DNA from 2 places in the Nonomuraea sp. NPDC050663 genome. Region 2 is predicted to be linked to the other one. Evidence: riboswitches for the same ligand, from Rfam matches in the RefSeq annotation. Region 2 holds a riboswitch; the other holds the start of a gene.
What was found. Region 2 has a riboswitch for thiamine pyrophosphate ahead of thiC (phosphomethylpyrimidine synthase ThiC). Riboswitches for the same ligand answer to the same signal wherever they lie in the genome.
Positions count from the first base shown of each region.

Region 1: another riboswitch for thiamine pyrophosphate. It lies ahead of ACIBH1_RS46065 (purine-cytosine permease family protein); the one in region 2 lies ahead of thiC (phosphomethylpyrimidine synthase ThiC).

Region 1 covers NZ_JBITGL010000027.1:40,723-48,057, reverse strand. Annotated here, with positions in the region: gene ACIBH1_RS46085 (GPP34 family phosphoprotein) at 1-149, opposite strand, end outside; gene ACIBH1_RS46080 (Fpg/Nei family DNA glycosylase) at 192-1,070, shown strand; gene ACIBH1_RS46075 (rhodanese-like domain-containing protein) at 1,084-1,407, shown strand; gene ACIBH1_RS46070 (hypothetical protein) at 1,475-1,903, shown strand; TPP riboswitch at 1,946-2,059, shown strand; gene ACIBH1_RS46065 (purine-cytosine permease family protein) at 2,049-3,371, shown strand; gene ACIBH1_RS46060 (methylated-DNA--[protein]-cysteine S-methyltransferase) at 3,340-3,891, opposite strand; gene ACIBH1_RS46055 (PAS domain S-box protein) at 3,890-5,803, shown strand; gene ACIBH1_RS46050 (ATP-binding protein) at 5,956-6,378, shown strand; gene ACIBH1_RS46045 (YidC/Oxa1 family membrane protein insertase) at 6,375-6,983, opposite strand; gene ACIBH1_RS46040 (DUF6412 domain-containing protein) at 7,008-7,244, opposite strand; gene ACIBH1_RS46035 (hypothetical protein) at 7,241-7,335, opposite strand, start outside.
Region 2 covers NZ_JBITGL010000003.1:861,477-868,811, reverse strand. Annotated here, with positions in the region: gene ACIBH1_RS12970 (phosphoribosylanthranilate isomerase) at 1-49, shown strand, start outside; gene thiC (phosphomethylpyrimidine synthase ThiC) at 152-2,122, opposite strand; TPP riboswitch at 2,115-2,227, opposite strand; gene ACIBH1_RS12960 (CDP-alcohol phosphatidyltransferase family protein) at 2,308-2,907, shown strand; gene ACIBH1_RS12955 (sugar phosphate nucleotidyltransferase) at 2,912-5,413, shown strand; gene ACIBH1_RS12950 (FHA domain-containing protein) at 5,671-6,168, shown strand; gene ACIBH1_RS12945 (MerR family transcriptional regulator) at 6,165-6,821, shown strand; gene ACIBH1_RS12940 (bifunctional nuclease family protein) at 6,919-7,335, shown strand, end outside.

The sequences.
Region 1 (7,335 bases), on a different contig from region 2:
CCCTCGAGGTCGATCCGCTCGCCCAGGGCCAGCTCGGCCAGGAGCGCGCCGCCGAGCGCGAGGTTGAGGGAGGTCGAGTCGACGAGTTGCTTGCCGGCTTCCTCGCTGTGGGCGAGGAGGAGGAGTTCCTCCGCAATCGTGACGCTCATGCCGCGTAGTTTTCCACAGGCTGTGGACCATAATCTGGATGCATGCCGGAACTTCCCGAAGTGGAGTCGCTCACAGAGTTCCTCCGCGATCGTGCCGTCGGACACACCGTGGTCGGAGTCGACGTGGTCGGCTTCCAGGCTCTCAAGACCTTCGACCCGCCCGTCAGCGCGCTCGGCGGCCTGGAGATCACCGGGGTCAGCAGGCACGGCAAGTTCCTCGACCTCGACTGCGACGGGCTGCACCTGGTGATCCACCTGGCCAGGGCGGGCTGGTTGCGGTGGAAGGAAGACCTGTCGGGCGCCAAACCGGTACGACCGGGCAAGGGCCCGCTCGCCGTGAGAGTACGGCTCTCGCCGAACGAACTGGGCCTGGCTCCCGGCTTCGAGCTCACCGAGGCGGGCACGCAGAAACGCCTGGCCGTCTACGTGGTCAAGGATCCCGCCGAGGTCCCGGGGGTGGCCGCGCTCGGCCCCGACCCGCTGGCGCCGGAGTTCACCGTGGCCAAGCTGCAGGAGATCCTGGGCGGCAACCGCACGCAGATCAAGGGACTGCTGCGCGACCAGAAGGTGATCGCCGGCATCGGCAACGCCTACTCCGACGAGGTGCTGCACGCCGCGAAGATGTCACCCTTCAAGATCGCGGCGTCGCTCACCCCCGAGCAGGTCGCCGACCTGCACGAGGCCATCGTGACCACGCTGCGCGACGCGGTCGAGCGCGCTCACGGCCTGGCCGCCAAGGACCTGAAGGCGGAGAAGAAGTCGGGCCTGCGCGTGCACAACCGCGCCGGGCAGCCCTGCGACGTCTGCGGCGACACCATCCGCGAGGTGTCGTTCGCCGACTCCTCGCTGCAGTATTGCCCCACCTGCCAGACCGGCGGCAAGCCCTTGGCCGACCGCCGCATGTCCAAGCTGCTGAAGTGAGAAACTAGGACCCATGACGGTTCCCGAGATCCAGGCGCGTGAAGTGCCCGATGACGCCTACCTGCTCGATGTGCGCGAGCAGATGGAGTGGGTGTCAGGCCACGCGCCGAAGGCCGTGCACATCCCGCTCGGCGAGTTGCAGGCGAGGGTCGACGAGGTGCCCGCGGGCGAGACCGTCTACGTGATCTGCCGGGTGGGCGGGCGCTCCTACAACGCCGCGGCCTGGCTCAACCACATCGGCCGCCAGGCGATCAACGTCGACGGAGGCATGCAGGCCTGGGACGCCGCGCAGCTCCCGATGGTCAGCGAGACCGGCCAGGACCCGTTCGTCGCCTAGCGCATACCTCCGACATACCGCCGACTCCTACGGTGTTGGGCACCTGTCCAAGATCGAAGGAGTCGACATGAAGTTGAGATCCGTGTCCGCGCTGGCGGCGGGAGTCCTCATGGCGTTGACGGGCCTGGTCGTCACCGCTCCCGCGGCCTCGGCCGCCAGCGTTTCCGGGTGTGACAGCTCGAGGGTTACGGAGCACTACCTCGGCTGGGTGAAGGCCCGGGTCGTCATGTCGCGTGGCTGTGACGTCAAGTCCGGCTCCAACACCTACCGCAACCAGGACTTCGTCTCCTTCTCCCTCAAGGACACCAAGTGCGACAAGTCCGGTGTCCGGATCACCATCCACCGGGGGGACCTCGCGCTGTGGACGAAGTACAACGGCTCCGGGTGCGACGAGACCGTCACGGGGACAGGGTGGACCGGCGCCCAGTCCGGCAAGTGGTACGTCAATTTCAGCGGCGACAAGTACGGCCAGACCCCGAAGGTCACGATCAGCTAGCCCGAGTGGCCTAAAGCGGGGCGAATGGTGCATCATTGGCACCAAAATCAACGCGGGAGCTTGGGGCAACCAGGCTGAGAGGGCGACTACGGCTGTCGCCGACCGCATGAACCTGTCCGGGTAATGCCGGCGTAGGGAGAGTGTGATGACGCGCGTCGTCGATCAGCATCATGCCGAAGTCCCGCTGACCCTCGAGGGCGCGCCGCCCAAGGTGCTCGGCGTGCTCGACCAGGGTGCGCTCTGGGCCAACCTGGCCGTCAGCCTGCTGGGCTTCTCCGGAGCGCTCGCCCTGGTCAACGCGGCCCAGGGGGCCCCGCTCAGTCTGGCCGCGGCGCTGACGGCCACCGTCGTCGGCAGCCTGATCGGCACCGTGATGGTGGCGCTGTCGGCCATCCCCGGCACCCAGACGGGCCGGCCCTCGATGGTCCTGCTGCGCGGCCTGTTCGGGGCCAAGGTGTCGTACGTGCCCACGGTGCTGAACGTGGTCCAGATGCTCGGCTGGGGGGCCTTCGAGCTGTGGGTCATCGCCATCGGCTGCCAGGCGATCTTCGGCGACGCCGTGCCGTACGCGGTGTGGGTCATCGCGGCCGGGGTGCTGACCACGGTGCTGACGATCTGGCCGCTCGGCGCGATCCGGGTGCTGCGGCGCTACGTGACCATCGCGGTGATCATCGCGTTGGCCTACTACGCCTGGCGGTTCCTCGGCCAGGCGCCGCCGCAGTCGGGCGGCTCGTGGACCGGGTTCGGCCCCGCGGTCGACTACGTGATCGCCCTGTCGGTGTCGTGGGTGCCGCTGGCCGCCGACTTCGCCCGGCACTCGCGCAGCTCCGGCGCCGCCTTCGCCGGGGTGGTCGGCGGCTACACGCTGGCCCAGGTCGCCTGCCTGGGGCTGGGCATCTACGCGGTCGCGCTGACCGGCTCGGGCGACGTCTTCCCCACCTTCGTGGCGGTGCCGCTGGGCGCGCTGTTCTTCGGCATCCTCATCCTGCGCGAGACCGACCAGTCGTTCGCCAACGTCTACTCGACGACCATGTCGCTGCAGAACTTCCTGCCGCGCGTGGACCGGCGTGTCCTGTCGGTGATCGTGGGCGTGATCACGACGCTGATCGCGATCTGGGTCAGCGCCGACACCTACGCGTCGTTCCTGTCGGTGATCGGCGCCGTGTTCGTGCCGATGTTCGCCGTGCTCGCGGTCGACTACTTCGTCCTGGGCGGCAGGGCGCGCTGGAACACCGACGAGGACGCGCCCTCGCGCTGGTCGATGCTGATCCCGTGGGCGCTCGGCTTCGTCGCCTACTGGCTGACGACCTCGGCCGCGACGGTCGCGGGCTGGGACTCCTTCTGGACAGGCGTGCGCGACGCGATCGGCTTCGAGCGCCAGCCGTGGATGAACGGCGCGCTCGGGGCCTTCGTCGTCGCGGCGCTGGTGACGCTGCTCATCGGGCTGCTGCGCGGCTCTCGACGGTGAGCAGATGACGCTTGGCGGCGGCGCCTCCGGCGTAGCCGCCGTCGTCGGCGATGCGGTGGCAGGGCACGACCACGCACACGGGATTGGTCTGCAGCGCGTTGCTCACGGCGTGGAGCGCCTGCGGCCGCCCGATGCGCTCGGCGAGCGCCGCGTGGGTGGTCGTGGTGGAGTACGGCACGGCGACCATCATCTTGAGCACCGTGCGCGCGAACGGAGTGGCGAGTTGCAGGTCGGCGGAGAGGGTGAAGGTGCGAAGGCGCCCGGAGAAGTAGGCGTCGAGCTCGCGCCGCACCGGGTCGAGCCGGCGCGCGTCGGCGCCGATCGTGCCGCCGACCACGCGGCTGATGCGTTCGAAGACCACGTGCTCGTCCTCGTAACTGCAGGCCACGACGCCGCGGTTGGACGCCGCCAGCACGAGCGTGCCCACGGCGCCGGCGTAGGTGCCGAAGGCGATGTCGGGCGGACCATCGCCCCGGTAGGTGGGTGAGGTGACCCGCAACAGGGCTTCGAGGTCAGACATGGTGACGGCAGCGTATCGGACCATAGTGCCTGCGGAGCGCTCACGACCTCGGCAGTATGGAGATGTGAGTGGCGACTGGGATGACAGCTTGGCCGAGGCCGTGCTGTCCAGCTCGCCCAACGCGGTGGTGGCGCTCGACCGCGACCAGACGGTCCTGATGTGGAATCCCGCCGCGGAACGACTGTTCGGCTGGACGGCCGACGAGATGGTCGGCCGCAGGGCCCCGATCGTGCCGGAGGAGCTCACGGCCGAGCACAACGCCGTGCTCGAAAGGGTGCGCACCGGCGGCCAGGTCTCGCTGCGCACCAAGCGGTTCCGCCGCGACGGCACCCTGCTCGACCTGCGGGTCGACACCAGCGCGTTGTGCCAGGGCACCTCGGTGGTGGGTTACGTGTGCGTGCACCACCTGGTGCGCGACGACATCGCGGCGCGCAGCCGCGGAGCCAGGCGGGCGCAGCTGGTGCGCAAGCTGACCGACGTGGTCGGCGACATCAACGCGGCCCTGGAGCTACCGGCGGTGCTCGACAGGATCGCCGCCAGCCTGACCGAGCTGACCGGCGCCGACGCCGGGGGATTCGTGCTCATCGAGGGCGACCGGTTGCGCCTGGTGGCCTCGCACCAGCTGCCCGAGCAGCTCAAGGACGCCACGGCCGACCTGGACACCAGCCTCGTCGGCAAGCTGATGCGCACCGGCAAGACGGTCATGCTCGAAGGCCAGGAGCTCGACGACCTGATCTGGGCGCAGCTGCCGGGCCTGCACACCATCGCGCTGGGCCTGGCGGCGGTGGGCGGCCGGCCGTACGGCGGGCTCTACGCGCTGTTCTGCAAGCGCAAGCCGGGCCACGTGGAGCTGGAGCTCCTCGAACTGCTCGCCGGGCACGCGGGGATCGCCGTGTCGAACGCCGTCGCCTACCAGGACGCCGTGCGCCAGCGGGCGCACGAGCGGGCGGTCTTCGACGCCAGCGCCGACGGCATAGCGGTGCTCGACGCCATGGGCCGGGTGATCCAGTGGAACCCGGCGGCGGGCGAGCTGACCGGCTTCTCCAGCGAGGCGGTGCTCGGCGGCCCGCCGCCCTTCCCGCTGCCCGCGCCCGGCGAGAAGCTGACCGTGCAGCTGACCACGGGCCGCTGGCTCGACGTGGTCGCGGCGGAGATCGTGGAGACGGGGGAGGTCGTGGTCGACTTCCGCGACGTCACGGCCGCCAAGGAGCTCGAGGAGGCCAAGGACCTGTTCCTGGCGATGACCAGCCACGAGCTTCGCACGCCCATCACGATCGTGCGGGGCTTCGCCAGCACGCTCGACTCGCGGTGGGACAAGATGAACGACTTCGAGCGGCGTGGGGCGGTGCGCACCATCGCCGAACGTTCGCGCTCGCTGGGTCAGCTGATGGACCACCTGCTGCTGGGAGCCAGGGCGGGCGCCGACGAGCTGGCCGTGCGCATCGAGGGCTTCGACCTGGCCGAGCGCATCCACGCCGCGACGCTCGGTCTGCCCGAGCTGTCCGACGACCACCGGGTCGAGGTGAACGTGCCCGACCGGCTCCCTCGCGTGAGCGGCGACGCGCTGGCCACCGACATCATCCTGGGCCAGCTGCTGGAGAACGCCTTCAAGTACTCACCCAACGGCGGGCTGATCGCGGTCGAGGCGTGGGAGGAGGACGGCGCCGTGGTGGTGGCCGTCGACGACGAGGGCGTCGGCATCCGGCCTGACGACCGCGAGCGCATCTTCGAGCGTTTCGTCCAGGTCGACAGCGGCGACCGCCGTCAGTTCGGAGGGGTCGGTCTGGGGCTCTACATCGTGCGCAGCCTGGCGCGTGCGCAGGGCGGTCAGGTGACGGCTCATCCCAGGCCAGGGGGAGGAACCAGGATGCGGCTGGCGCTCATTATCGAACCCGACACACCGGAGCGGTAACGAGGTGGTCACGGATGCGCTGAACTATCGTCCAATGTGTACAAGCTGTGATCGTAGTCCGGTTTCTGGGACCGGGTAACGGGGCATTTCGGTCGTACCGGGGTGTGTTCCCACTGTGAGCCCACGGGGGGACTGGGATCGGGGAGGTGGGTGTGTCGAGCGTGGTGCTACTTCCGTACGCACCGTCCAGCGTCGCCGTCGCACGCCAGCGCCTCAGCACTGAATTGCAGGAGTGGGGGGTCTTCTCCGGCGCCATCGACGACGCGGTCCTGGTCGTGAGCGAGCTGTTGAGCAATGCGCTCCGGCACGCCCATCCATTGCCTTCCGGCATGGTCCGCGTCGCATGGTTCTGGAGTGACGACGTGGTCGAGGTCGCCGTCAGCGACGGCGGCGCGGCCACGGAACCACGGGCCGGACGGCCCACCCTCTCCTCGCTGGGGGGCCGTGGCCTGGGCATCGTTGAGTTTGTGGCGCAGAAATGGGGAGTGCGTCACGAGGGTGAGGTGACCACGGTGTGGGCGGTTCTGCCCGCCCCGCACACCGTCGGTGAGCCGGCGCTCAAGGAAGCGGGTTAGCTGTACAACACCACGCGTTCCGCGTAGCTCCACGTCGTCGAGATGAGTAGGTACAGCCCGGCCGCCATCGGCAGGAACAACGCCGCCGCGGCCGCGCCGTACGCCATCAACGGGAGCATCTTCCGCATCATTTCGGGCTGATCTTCGGGTAGTTTCGCTTTCACCCTGCGTGAAGTGAGCCAGGCCACCGCGATGATCGCCAGAATCATCGCGGCGAAGACCCAAAATGGCCAGCTGATCAGACCGAAATTGGCGACCACGGCCGAGAGACTCAGGCCGAGCGGGTCGTAGCCGACGAGTGCGGTCGGGTGTGTCGCGACGCGATACATCAGCCACATGAACGGCAGCTGCGCCAGAGCGGGCAGGAATCCGGCGAACACCGAGATGCCCTCCTGGGCGTGCGCCGCGGTGATCTCCTTCTGGAGTCGCTCAGGATTCTTGGCGTAGCGCTTCTGCAGTTGCTTCAGGCGCGGGGCGAGCTTCTGGCGGATCTTGGCGACCCGGGCCTGGCGGATGGCCAGCGGCAGGATCAGCAGGCGTACGGCAAGCGTGAAGACGACGATGACGATCGCGGGATGCGCCAGGCCGGTGATGAATTCGATCATGTGCCCTTCTCAAGGAGTTCCCTGTCATTGCGCGAAGACAGGGCTCCCTGATGGGGCTCTTGGATGCGGTTTGCCCGCCGCGTCTGGGTCGCTGAGGCGGGCGGCGGGGGTGCGCGTGCCGTACACCCTGAAGAAGGCGGGCACGCCGACGTCGCTCGAGGGCACCGGCCTGCTGCTCAGCCAGAAGGCGAACAGCAGGCCCGCGACGAGGATCAGGCTGGCCGGATCGTGGAGAAGGGCCAGCGCGAAAAGGAGGGTCACCGGTACGACGAGGACGATCCGCTGAAGACGCGGATGACCAGGAAGAACACCACCCCGATGACGCCGATGATGAGAGCGATCTTCAGCAGCC
Region 2 (7,335 bases):
CGGTGCGCTGATCCGCGCCTTCGTCGCCGCCGCCCGCGGCGCGGCCTGAGAGCCCGGCCCCCGTCGGGCCCCCGGCCGCACCGCGGACAGGCGTTTCAGGACCCGGCTCCGCTGGGGGAGGGTTCGAAGCCGGGTCCAGCTTTGGGGAGGCTCAGGCCAGCGGAGGCCGGACCGGGGCTGCCAGGTCCGGGGTGGCCGGGTTTGGGGCTGCCAGGTCCGGGGCTGCCAAGTCTGCGGTGGGCGCGTCCGGCGTGGGCCTGCCTGCGATAGGCGCGTCCCGCGTGGGCCTGCCTGCGGTGGGTGCGTCCGGCGTGGGCTCGCCTGCGATGGGCGCGTCCCGTGTAGGCCCGTCTGCGGTGATCTCGTCCAATGCGCCGTGGTCTGGCGCGGGTCGGTCCGCGGCCAGCGAACCCGCGTGTGCCTCGCCGGCGGGTGTCAGGGCGAGGTAGAGTCGGCCGCCGCTGTCGGTGAACTGTGCCGCCTTGGCGCGCATGCCGTCCGCCAGGGCGGCGGTGTCGGTGAGGCCGCGCTCCTCGGCGTAGCGGCGCACGTCCTGGGTGATCCGCATGGAGCAGAACTTCGGCCCGCACATCGAGCAGAAGTGGGCCGTCTTGGCCGGCTCGGCGGGGAGGGTCTCGTCGTGGAAGGCGCGCGCGGAGTCCGGGTCGAGCGACAGGTCGAACTGGTCCTGCCACCGGAACTCGAAGCGCGCCTGCGACAGCGCGTCGTCCCGGGCCTGCGCCCGGGGGTGCCCCTTGGCCAGGTCGGCCGCATGGGCGGCGATCTTGTAGGTGATCACCCCGGTCTTGACGTCGTCCTTGTCGGGCAGGCCCAGGTGTTCCTTCGGGGTGACGTAGCAGAGCATCGCGGTGCCGTACCAGCCGATCATGGCCGCGCCGATGCCCGAGGTGATGTGGTCGTAGCCCGGCGCGATGTCGGTGACCAGGGGGCCAAGCGTGTAGAAGGGCGTGTCGGCGCACAGTTCGCGCTGCAGCTCCACGTTCTCCTTGATCTTGTGCATCGGCACGTGTCCCGGGCCTTCGATCATGACCTGGACGTCGTGGGCGTGCGCGATGGCGGTGAGCTCGCCGAGGGTGCGCAGTTCGGCGAACTGGGCCTCGTCGTTGGCGTCGGCGATGGAGCCGGGCCGCAGGCCGTCGCCGAGGGAGAAGGCCACGTCGTAGGAGGCGAGCAGCGCGCACATGTCCTCGAAGTGTTCGTACAGGAACGATTCGCGGTGGTGGGCCAGGCACCAGGCGGCCATGATGGAGCCGCCGCGCGAGACGATGCCGGTCGTGCGGCGGGCGGTCAGCGGCACGTACGCGAGCCGTACGCCGGCGTGCACGGTGACGTAGTCGACGCCCTGCTCGCACTGCTCGACGAGGGTGTCGCGGTAGATCTCCCACGACAGGGCCGCCGGGTCGCCGCCGGCCTTCTCCAGCGCCTGGTAGAGGGGGACGGTGCCGATCGGCACCGGGGAGTTGCGGATGATCCACTCGCGGGTGGTGTGGATGTCGCGGCCGGTCGACAGGTCCATCACGGTGTCGGCGCCCCACCGGGTGGCCCAGGTCAGCTTCTCCACCTCCTCGGCGACGCTCGACGTCACCGCGGAGTTGCCGATATTGGCGTTGATCTTGACGAGGAAGTTCCTGCCGATGATCATCGGCTCCGACTCGGGATGGTTGACGTTGGCCGGGATGATGGCGCGCCCCGAGGCCACCTCCTCGCGCACGAACTCGGGCGTCAAACCCTCGCGGATCGCCACGAACTCCATCTCACGGGTGATCTGCCCGCGCCTGGCGTAGGCGAGCTGCGTGACCGGGCGGCCGGTCGCCCTGAGCGGTCGGTGCGGGTCGCCCGGGAAGGTCTCGGTGGCGCGGCGGGCCCAGGCGTCCTGGTCCTTGAAGCCGTCGTCGATCGGCCGCGTCCGGCGGCCGACGTAGCGGGCCACGTCGCCGCGCTCCAGGATCCACTCCTCGCGCAGCCGGGGCAGGCCGGAGCGGATGTCGTGCCCCTGGGGACCGGAGGTGTCGTACAGGTCGAGGTGGGAGCCGTCCGACAGGCTCACCCGGCGCATGGGCACCCCATCGATGTGGATCTTCGAAGAACGCGCGTCACCCATCACGCAAACTCCCTTCGCCGGCATTACCCGGATCAGGTTCAAGCGGTCGGCGGCCGTCACAGCCGTCCTCTCAGCCCGGTTCGCCGGGCTCCCGCGTTCGGTCGAGTGATATTGAACGTGGTGATCGCCGGTTAGGCAACCCCGGCCACCTCGACCTGGGGTTCCCACGCAGTAGGGTCGAAGCCGTGAGTGAGATTTCGGCCGAGGATCGCGTGTGGACCATTCCGAACATCCTGAGCTTCCTCAGGTTGCTCGGCGTCCCGGTCTTCCTGTGGCTGGTGCTGGGCCCCAAGGCAGACGGCTGGGCGATCGCCCTGCTCATCGCCGCGGCCTTCACCGACTGGCTCGACGGCAAGATCGCCCGCGCGTTCAACCAGACCAGCCGCCTGGGCCGCATCATCGACCCGGCGGCCGACAAGCTCTACGTCTTCGCGACCATCCTGGGGCTGGCGCTGCGTGAGGTCATCCCGTGGTGGCTGGTGGCGATCATCCTGGGCAGGGAGCTGTTCGTGGCGAGCTTCGCCCCGATCCTGCGCAAGTACGGCTACCGCGCCCTCCAGGTGCACTTCCTGGGCAAGGCGGCGATGGCCAACCTCATGTACGCCTTCCCGCTGCTGTTCCTGGCCTCGCACACCGGCACGTGGTACGCCGATCTCTCCCGCATCATCGGCTGGTCCTTCACTGTCTGGGGCGTGGGTCTGTACTGGTGGGCGGGGCTGCTGTATGTGGTACAGGTACGACAGCTCGTAGGCGCCGCGAAAGCCGTCCAGAACACGAAGGAGTGATCGGGTGAAGGCGGTCGTCATGGCGGGCGGGGAAGGCACTCGGCTGCGCCCGATGACCGCCAACCAGCCCAAACCGCTGCTTCCCGTCGTCAACCGCCCGATCATGGAACACGTGCTGCGCCTGCTCAAGCGGCACGGGCTCACCGAGACCGTCGTCACCGTGCAGTTCCTGGCCGCCCTGGTGCGCTCCTACTTCGGCGACGGCGACGAGCTGGACATGACCCTCCACTACGCCACCGAGGACCTGCCCCTCGGTACGGCAGGCAGCGTGAAGAACGCCGCCAGCCGCTTACGCGACGACAGCTTCCTGGTCATCTCCGGCGACGCCCTCACCGACATCGACCTGTCTGACATGATCCGCTTCCACCGCGAGAACTCCGCGCTGGTCACCATCGGGCTCAAGCGGGTGCCCAACCCGCTGGAGTTCGGCATCATCATCGTCGACGAGGCCGGGCGCATCCAGCGTTTTCTGGAGAAGCCCACCTGGGGCCAGGTCTTCTCCGACACCGTCAACACCGGCATCTACGTCATGGAGCCGGAGATCCTCGACGAGGTGCCCGACGGCCAGGCCGTCGACTGGGCCTCCGACGTCTTCCCCAAGCTCCTGGAGCGCGGCGCCCCGCTGTACGGCTACGTCGCCGACGGCTACTGGGAGGACGTCGGCACGCACGAGAGCTACCTCAAGGCCCAGGCCGACGCCCTGGCCGGGCGGGTCAAGCTCGACATCGGCGGCTTCGAGCTGTCGCCGGGCGTCTGGGTGGCCGAGACGGCCGCCGTCGACCCGGAGGCGGTGCTCAAGGGCCCGCTGCTGATCGGCGACTACGCCAAGGTGGAGGCGGGCGCCGAGTTACGCGAATACACCGTGCTCGGCGACAACGCCGTCGTGCGCGAGGGCTCGTTCCTGCACCGGGCGGTGGTCCACGACAACGTCTACCTCGGGCCGGGCACGAACCTGCGCGGATGCGTCATCGGCAAGAGCACCGACGTGATGACGGGCGCCCGCATCGAGGAGAACGCCGTCATCGGCGACGAGTGCGTCATCGGCGCCGAGGCGTACGTCTCCAGCGGCGTCAAGATCTACCCGTTCAAGACGGTCGAGGCGGGCGCGGTGGTCAACACCAGCGTCATCTGGGAGTCGCGCGGCCAGGCCAGCCTGTTCGGCCGGCGGGGCATCAGCGGGCTGGTCAACGTCGAGATCACCCCTGAGCTGTGCGTACGGCTGGCCAGTGCCTACGCCACCACCCTGAAGAAGGGCGAATCGGTCGTCACCTCCCGTGACGCCTCCCGCGCGGCCAGCGCGCTGAAGCGGGCGGTCATCAGCGCCCTGACGGCCAGTGCCATCAACGTCATCGACCTGGAGGCCGCGCCGCTGCCGGTTACGCGCTTCTACACCTCCCGCAAGCCCACGAGCGGCGGCATCGCGCTGCGCACCACGGCGGGCGACCCGCAGAGCGTCGACATCGTCTTCCTCGACTCCGAGGGCGCCGATCTGGCCCCGGCCACGCAGCGCAAACTGGAGCGCGTCTACTCGCGCCAGGAGTTCCGCCGCGCCTTCCCCGGCGAGATAGCCGAGCTGTCCTACCCGGCGCGCGCCATCGAGGACTACGCCCACGAGCTGCTGCGATGCGTCGACATGAGCGGCGCCGACGAGCTCAAGGTCGTGGTCGACTGCGCCGGCGGCACCTCCTCGCTGGTCATGCCGACGCTGCTGGGCCGCGTCGGGCTGGAGGTCCTGACCGTCAACGCCCGCCTGGACGAGGCCTCGCCCACCGAGACCCTGGCCGAGCGGCGGCGCGACCTGCAGCGCCTGTCGGAGCTCGTGGGCTCCTCGCGCGCCCACTTCGGGGTGCGCTTCGACCCGGTCGGCGAGCGCATCGCCCTGGTCGACGAGAAGGGCCAGCTGATCAGCGAGGAGCGGGCCCTGCTCGTGGTGCTCGACCTGGTGGCGGCCGAGCGCCGGGGCGGGCGGGTGGCGCTGCCCGTCACCACCACGCGGGTGGCCGAGCAGGTCTGCCGTTTCCACGGCGTGCAGGTCGAGTGGACCTCCACCGCTCAGGACGCGCTGACCGCCGCCGCGGCCGAGGAGGAGATGATCTTCGCGGGCGACGGCAGGGGCGGCTTCGTGGTGCCGGAGTTCGCGCCCACGGTCGACGGCCTGGCGGCCTTCATGCGGCTGCTGGGGCTGGTGGCCAGGACCAGGCTCTCGCTCAGTCAGATCGACGCCCGCATCCCGCAGGCCAGGCTGCTGCGCCGGGCCGTACCCACCCCGTGGGCGGCCAAGGGCCTGGTCATGCGCTCGCTCATCGAGGCGGCCGAGGAGGAGGGGCTGCACTACGAGACCACCGACGGGGTGCGCGTGGTGCTCGACGACCGCAGCTGGGTGCTGATCATCCCGGCGGCCACCGAGCCGGTCACCGACCTGTGGGCCGAGGCGCGCCACGTCGACTCCGCCCAGGCGCTCCTGGAGCGGTGGGCGCGCATCGTGGAGGAGTCCTCGGGCGCATGATCGAGTTTTGGCCAAGATTGCCTCAGGAACGCCTCCGAATCGTTCCCAACAGGACTCCGAAACCCCACAGTGATGGACCTTGAGGTACGTCCAGCGGTAACTTGTCTCCGTCCAATCTTGTCGTCCGGCGTCTCGCCTTGACCTTTGCGGCGCATCAGCGTAAGTTGCGGCATTCGCAATGTTGACAGCGTTAGCAAGCGAGGCGCGCCCCGAGCACCGAAAAGCCGCGTTCTCGCGGTAGGAGGCCGAGCCGATCGATGCCGAGCGTCTACTGCACGCAGTGCGGGCATGCCAACCCCGAGGATGCCCGATTCTGTTCCCGGTGTGGATCGCCGCTGACCCGGCATGAGGTCACGGGCGACACCACCTCGACGATCTCCGTCGCGGGAATCGAGGCGTACGAGGCTGAGACCGGGGAGTTCCTCTTCGCCGAGCGTCAGCTCGTCGAGCAGCTGCCACCGGGCGCCGCCCTGCTCACCGTGGTGCGCGGGCCCAACCAGGGCAGCCGCTTCAAGCTCGACCAGGACCTGACGACGGTCGGCCGCCACCCGGAGAGCACGATCTTCCTCGACGACATCACCGTCTCGCGGCGCCACGTCGAGTTCTACCGCCACCCCGGCGGCCGCTTCACCGTGCGCGACGTGGGATCGCTCAACGGCACCTACGTCAACAGGGAGCGCATCGAGGAGGTTCCGCTCCACTCGGGGGACGAGGTCCAGATCGGCAAGTTCCGGTTGGTGTTCCTCTCTAGATGAGTGCACAGGCCGCGCGCTCTCACATGAGCATCGGGGAGGTGCTCGGGCTGCTGAAGCCCGAGTTCCCCGACGTCACCGTCTCCAAGATCCGTTTCCTGGAGGGCGAGGGGCTGATCGAACCCGATCGCAGCCCCTCCGGCTACCGCAAGTTCACGCACCTGCACGTCGAGCAACTGCGCTTCATCCTGCGCGAGCAGCGTGACCACTACCTGCCGCTGCGCGTGATCAAGGACAAGATGCACGAGGAGCTCTCGCGCCCGCGTGCGGTCCACGGGGGGTCCCACGAGGTACGGCTCAGCCGCGAGGAGCTCCTGGAGGCCGCCGGGATCGACGAGGAGACGCTGGCGGAGCTCGAGGACTACGGGCTGCTGGCGCCGGTGGCCAGGCGCTACGACGACGACGCCCTGGCCATCGCGCGCACGGTCGGCCGCCTGGCGTCGTTCGGGCTGCACGCCCGCCATCTGCGCGCGGTCAAGGCCTCGGCCGAGCGCGAGAGCTCGCTGGTCGAGCAGACCGTGGCGCCCGTGCTCAAGCGCCGCGCGCCCGGCGCCATCGGCGAGGCGCACGAGAGCGCGCGCGAGTTGTCCGGTCTGCTGCTGGAGCTCCACGCCGCGATGTTCCGCACCGGGGTGCGCAACGTCCTGCGGGGCTGAGCCGTACAGGCCCGGCATCGGGCACATTCCCGGCCCGGCTGGTGTTACGTTGGAGGAGCTTTCGCTCGCTTTCTCGTGACTGATTTCGGAGCAGCCCGTGGTGCAGATGGAGGTAGTGGGCGTTCGTGTGGAGATGCCCACCAATCAGCCGATCGTCCTGCTCAAGGAGGCGAGTGGTGAACGTTTTCTCCCCATTTGGATAGGCATGACCGAGGCGCAGGCGATCGCCCTGGCGACGGCCGAGGAGCCCCCGCAGCGCCCGCTCACCCACGATCTGTTCCGTGACGTGCTGAGCGCGCTGGGTGTCAGCCTTCGCGCGGTCAACATCGTCGCGCTGCGTGACGGCATCTACTTCGCCGACCTGGTCTTCTCCAACGGAGTCGAGGTCAGCGCCCGCCCGTCCGACTCGATCGCCCTGGCTCTGCGCACCGGCGCGAGGATCTACGCCAGCGAGGAGGTCGTCCAGGAAGCCGGTGTGATCATCCCGGACGACCAGGAGGACGAGGTGGAGAAG